One region of the Fictibacillus sp. b24 genome, then DNA from elsewhere that is predicted to be linked to it. Evidence: predicted binding sites of a transcription regulator. Region 1 holds the regulator's gene; the other holds the start of a gene.
The links. The regulator LexA, encoded in region 1, represses DNA repair genes until DNA is damaged. The targets are predictions, from matches to a motif close to CGAACATATGTTCG.
Positions count from the first base shown of each region.

Region 2: QUF49_RS08380 (DNA polymerase thumb domain-containing protein) is a predicted target of LexA. The motif match lies at 1,208-1,221, and genes of this name have one in related genera.

Region 1 covers NZ_JAUCES010000005.1:2,028,694-2,031,906, forward strand. Annotated here, with positions in the region: gene QUF49_RS10445 (DUF896 domain-containing protein) at 1-141, opposite strand, end outside; gene QUF49_RS10450 (YneB family resolvase-like protein) at 203-847, opposite strand; gene yneA (cell division suppressor protein YneA) at 868-1,134, opposite strand; gene lexA (transcriptional repressor LexA) at 1,294-1,908, shown strand; gene QUF49_RS10465 (YuzF family protein) at 2,044-2,292, shown strand; gene QUF49_RS10470 (vanadium-dependent haloperoxidase) at 2,867-3,213, shown strand, end outside.
Region 2 covers NZ_JAUCES010000005.1:1,629,752-1,632,964, forward strand. Annotated here, with positions in the region: gene QUF49_RS08370 (SDR family NAD(P)-dependent oxidoreductase) at 1-720, shown strand, start outside; gene QUF49_RS08375 (YqzH family protein) at 918-1,118, opposite strand; gene QUF49_RS08380 (DNA polymerase thumb domain-containing protein) at 1,282-2,538, shown strand; gene QUF49_RS08385 (YolD-like family protein) at 2,554-2,883, shown strand; gene QUF49_RS08390 (ZIP family metal transporter) at 2,956-3,213, opposite strand, start outside.

The DNA of each region.
Region 1 (3,213 bases):
TTGAACGAAAGACTTGCGGAAGACTTGTAAATACTCTTCTCTTAACTTTTTTTGTTCTGCTTTTTCTGCTGATGTCAATTCCGTTTGTTTTGACTTTCTAGACAGTTCATTTATTCTTTGCATTTTATCTTTTGATAACATGATTTAAAAACTCCTTTTGCAGCATTCTTCATTCTATCCTACAGCAGTATGAAAGGAATTTCTAGTTATCTGTATTTTCCATGTGTTCTTTGTATCTTCTATGTACGGTGGCTTTTGATACATTGAAACCTAATCCTTTTAGCGTTAATGCTATGTCATGAAAAGTCAGTTTCATGTTCTTTAAGCGAACAATTTCAGAAATTGGCACTTCTTTTTTGTCTCGCCCGCCACTTGTGTTGTTACTTAAATTCCTCTGCGGTTTATAACCATCTTTAACCGCTTTTCTCATGCCGCGCCTTATTTTCATATTGTGAAGCTTACGTTGATACTCTTCCACAGTGGAGACGATCTCCAGCACCATTTCATCTGCTTCAGTCAACGTGTATTCTCCGTTATTGGACAGTGTATAAACTTTAATATTGTATTTCATTAACTGATGGAGAATAGCCATCTTTGCCTTTCCTCTTCCTAGCCGAGTATCATCTTGAATGAGGAGGCAGTTAATTTCACCGTCTCTTGCCAAATCAAGCACGTTTAATAATTCTTCGCGATCAAGCGAATATCCGCTTGCCCTCTCACTAAAACATGCTATTACTTCAAAACCAAATTGTTTTGCTAACTTTTTTAATTCAGCTTCCTGTCTTTCAATAGATGTGAGTTGTTCTTCTTTTTCAGTACTTACTCTACAGTATATAATAGCTTTCATTTGCCCAAAACCCGCTTTGTCTATTTATTTACTGGTATGATTACTTTCTGCCCTGGAAATACAGCTGACGCATTTACGCTGTTCTTCTTTTCGACCCATTGTATAAACTCCCAGTTGGAATAATGGTGTTTGGCGTTATATTCTTCGGAAAGACTCCAAAGTGAATCTCCCTCTTGTATGGTTACTTCAATATATTGAGCTTCTTGTGATGCAAGATTTGATAACGTAAAAAATATACCACCTAACAACCCTAAAAATACAATAACATGCATTGTCCCTTGTTTCATTGTGATATCCCCTTCCGACAAACGTTTGTTCGCATCTTATGATATTATAATAACTGGAACGTTTGTTCGGTGTCAACTAATTTTTCGAACTTATGTTTGTATCTCTTTATTCCCCATGCTATACTTTTTATAGATAAAAAATTCGGTGAGGTGCTTAAAATGACTAAGTTATCCAGACGACAATTGGATATCCTGGCTTTCATAAAAGAGGAAGTTTCACAAAAAGGATATCCCCCTTCCGTTCGAGAAATTGGGGAAGCGGTAGGTCTTGCTTCAAGCTCTACAGTTCACGGACATTTAGCTAGACTTGAAAAAAAAGGGCTTATTCGCAGAGATCCAACAAAACCTAGAGCGATTGAAGTATTAGGCCTTGAAGACAATATTCCTTCCGTTCGTTCAGTCTCTATCCCTGTAATCGGTAAAGTAACAGCGGGGCTTCCAATAAGTGCGATCGAGAACGTAGAAGAATATTTTCCATTGCCTGAACATGTTGTAGGTGACGAGAATGTGTTTATGCTGTCTGTAGTCGGAGACAGTATGATTGAAGCAGGTATTTTTAATAAGGACTTAGTTGTTGTAAAACAACAGCCTACTGCCAATAACGGAGATATCATCGTAGCTATGACTGATGAAGACGAAGCAACGGTAAAACGGTTCTTTAAAGAAAGTAATCACATTCGTCTGCAGCCAGAGAATTCCTCGATGGAGCCGATTATACTGCAAAGCTGTACGATACTAGGTAAAGTAATCGGAGTATATAGAAGTATTCACTAATTAAAATTAAACATAAAGAGAAGCAGCTTCATGTTAAGCTGCTTCTCTTTTTTTATGGCATCATCGTTAGTTCCTCTCACCACTCGCCATCTGTATGAATAAGGTGTACGGATACCCATATAGGAGGAATGAATCATGTACTATAATCCTTATGAACAATCAAGAAACCAAAATGGTAACACTCAATATATGACATTAGTAGATCCCTTCGTTGTGAATCGCCTGCGATCCGTAGTAGGTAAAGATCTAGTTGTAGAAACAACTAAAGATACGATAAGAGGTGTACTAGTCGAAGTACAACCCGATCACATTGCTTTAAGTGCTGGTAACGACTCCACTTTTTTTGTTCGTATCCAGCAAATCGTTTCGATTATGCCAATTTAATGGAACATTTTCATACTTATAATGCATAAACAATAATCCCCTGACAACAAATATGTCAGGGGTTATTTCATTAATCACTTTTCAATTGAAAATCAATAGGATCAAAAATATCTAAGATTATTGACTTGATAAAAATTATTCCATTGTTGAAAATTGGATTAAAATACAAATCTAAACAAATAAGATCACCTTTAAAGTGAAGCGTATATAGAAGTATTCATTAAGTTTGAATATTTGCGATTAGACAAGCTGTAAATACAAATGAACGGCTTGTTTTTTTATAAAAAAAATCAATTTAAGTATATTTTCATTTTCCTTCATTCTCTTCCGATTTCCTTCACGAAATATGAATAGGCTTTTTCTTCCGCCTGCTTAAGGTACACGGTCTAACAAGAGTAATTTGGGTAAATCGCATTGGTGAACAACCTATTCTCATATAAAAAAAATGAATATAATGAAACAATTGATGTAAGAGATTAGGGGGCTAAAGAATAGATTAAAAAAAGATATTAACATCGAAGAAAGTAGGATTTATTCCTAGTATCAAAATAAAATAAAATAAATAGGTGATTAGATGACAAAAAACGACAGGTCTGATAATAAAAAAAACTGTTTAATCGGTCCTTTAAATACAACGGAGCGCAATAAGAAAGCATTTCAAGTTCGTCTTGAGGCAGCGGCTTCCCAAATGAAACTTCCTCTCACTAAACATCCATGTAATGGTGACGAACAATTGTATCCAACTAAAATTGGCAGCTTTTCTAAGGGGTTGCCACATAATTCCCTTGGTGAGGTCGACCTCCAGGCATATAGCCAACTTATCAAGGCCTTAAAGACAGGTAAGAAACGCCATTTTGAATCCATTCCTCTCGGCGGTGACGTCAAGCTTGCAAATCCTCAAGCCGCTTACGCATTTGATCT
Region 2 (3,213 bases), 400 kb from region 1:
GATGTTGCTAAAAAAGGGGCTATCCCCATCCTGACTGCAAGAAGAGAAGATCAGCTAAAAGCAGTACAGGAAACGATCTTAAAAGAAACCAATATCACGGCACCATACTACATACTGGATGTGTCAAACCAAGAAACCGTGGATGAGGTGTTCTCGGAGATTTTAAAAGAACATCCACACATACATATTTTAGTGAATAACGCTGGCTACGGTATCTTCGAAGAATTTGCCGAGTCACCTTGGAAGAATATTGAGGGTATGTTTTCAACGAACGTTCTCGGTTTAATGGCGTGTACGAGAGCACTTCTACCTCATATGCTTCAAAGAGGGAGCGGACACATCGTGAATATCGCTTCACAAGCCGGCAAGATCTCAACACCGAAATCAAGCGTGTATGCAGCTACTAAACATGCTGTTCTAGGTTTCTCAAACGGGTTGCGCCTCGAAGTTGCTCATAAGGGGGTCTACGTGACAACCATCAATCCGGGACCAATAGCGACAGATTTCTTTACGCTTGCGGACCAGTCAGGAAATTACGTAAAAAATGTTCAAAAAATGATGCTCCAGCCTTCCCATGTTTCCGAAAAAATCGTAAAGGCGTTGGAACGTCCTGTACGTGAGATTAATCTGCCTTGGTGGATGAATGTCGGGAGCACAATGTACCAAGTGATGCCAAAATTGATCGAAACATTAGGCGGAAAATCGTTTCGTCAAAAGTAGACGACTATAATTATATTATGTTAACTAATTGAGTGGGAAGTATAGCATCATATTAAGAGAATCAAGAGCACTAGTGGATTGAAGGCCAAAATATGTGGATTGAAGCTTAAAACTCGAGGTTGCTACCCGAAACTCCACATTGATCTCAGATTCAATCTCCTAACTTAGCACAGGTTCTGTTTTCATACAGAACCTGTTTATTTATTTGTAAAAAATTCATAAACAACGTCTTGAATGATAGTATAAACAGCCTCTTTCTGATCCACTTCGCTCATCTGCCCCAGGATCTTCTCCTCAAGCTCATTCCATTCAGTATCTGTTAATATGCAATCTTCTTCTTCCCATAAGTAATCTTTCAACGCTTTTACAATCATTTTTCTTAACAAAGAGCGGTCCATTTTTCCACCTGTCTTTCCTTATAAATCCTAGACTTTTGAGTAAAAAACGTCAATCTGCAAAATTTGCTGAAAAAATTACCATTGTTATAAGAACATACATTCGGTTAAAATGGGTATACATATAAGGAACAGATGTTCGTAAAAGGCGAAGGAGTTGTGACAAATGAACTATGATGAAATGCCAAAGCGCACCATCTTATGTATGGATATGAAAAGTTTTTATGCGAGCTGTGCTGCTGTGCGCTTAGGATTAAATCCGCTGACGTGTCATTTGGCAGTAGTAGGGGATACAGAACGGCAAGGCAGTGTCGTGCTTGCTGCTTCTCCGCGATTAAAAGCCGATTTTGGTATCCGAACAGGAAGCAGGCTTTTTGAAATCCCCAAAAATAAAGACATCATCATCGTAAACGCACAGATGGCTTTTTTTCTAGAGAGATCGATGGAGATCACGAAACTGCTGCACCGTTATGTTCCGCCTGAGTCCATACACACATACAGCGTAGATGAAAGTTTTCTTCAAGCCGATGGAACAGAAAAATTATGGGGAACCGCACAAGAACTCGCAGAAAGAATCCGCCGCGACATCTGGCGAGAGTTTGGATTACCGTGTGCAATCGGAATCGGTCCAAATATGCTCATGTCAAAGCTTTGTCTAGATCTAGAGGCAAAGAAAAAAGGCGTAGCCGAATGGCGATACGAAGATGTAGAAACGAAGCTATGGCCTCTAGCTCCTTTAAGTCAGATGTGGGGTATCGGATCGCGGGTGGAACGTACGCTGAACAGAATGGGGATTGTAAAAGTAGGTGATCTGGCACACTATCCGCTGGAGCTTTTAGAGAAAAAGTTTGGGGTTATGGGAAATCAGCTCTACTATCATGCATGGGGAGTGGATCTGTCTGAGATCGGAGCTCCTATTCTTCAAGGACAGATCAGCTATGGAAAGAGCCAGATCTTACTGCGAGATTACACAGATTTAAACGAGATTAAACATGTCATTTTAGAGATGTGTGAAGAGGTGGCAAGACGTGCTAGACGGGCAAGAAAAGCAGGAAGGACCATCAGCTTTGGATTAGGATACAGCAAAGATGAAGGAGGAGGAGGCTTCCACCGTTCCAAATCAATCGATCAGCCAACTAATATTACGATGGAGCTCTATGAAGTTTGTCTGGATTTGCTTCGGACTTTTTATCAGGGAGAGACGGTGCGCAAGATTTCAATCGCTCTTTCCAACGTCTCTGAAGATACAGAAACACAGCTTACTTTATTTTCTTTAGATCATCCACAAAAAAGAAAAATTGGCTATGTGATGGACGATATTCGGCAAAAACACGGCTCCAACTCTCTTTTGCGGGCTGTTTCCTATACAAAAGGAGGAACAGCTTTATACAGAAGCCGGCTTTTAGGCGGACATAAGGCATAGGGAGGAGGGCGAACAGTGATTCGTGACAGAGGCACTATTAAGTGGACGGCGATGATGCTGCCGGAACACGTGAAAATGTTAAGAGAACATCAGGACGGTCTGGATTACGAGCGAAAACCCGAACTAGATGAACAAAAGTACGAAGAATTTAATGAGACAATCTGTGTCGCGATGGAGGAGAATCAAACATTAAAGTTTACGTATTTTGAAAAAGGAAGAAGTGCTGAGCTTAAGGGGCAGGTTCATTACGTAGATGAATTCAAAAAGGAATTACGTGTGATGGATGAGGCCGATAAGATGCATATCCTAAAAGTCACGGAAATTATGAATATTGATTACGCATAAAAAAACTGGTCCGATGCAGGGCCAGTTTTTAATTACGCCATTTTAAAAAGGTCTTTTAACAGCCTTTTATTATCATCCGAAAATCTGTGTTAAGTAGATCATGATCAATAGCCCCGCAATAAATGATAATGTAGCAGAACGCGCGTGGCCGTCTCCATGGCTTTCAGGTATGAGCTCTTTGTATACGATAAAGAGCATAGCACCGGCTGCAAAAGAAAGACCATATGGCACAAGGTTCTCCACATACGAAGTTAAAAGATAGCCAAGCATCGCGGTGACGATTTCAACAGCACCTGTTAACGTTGCAATAACGAACGCTTTTATTCTGTT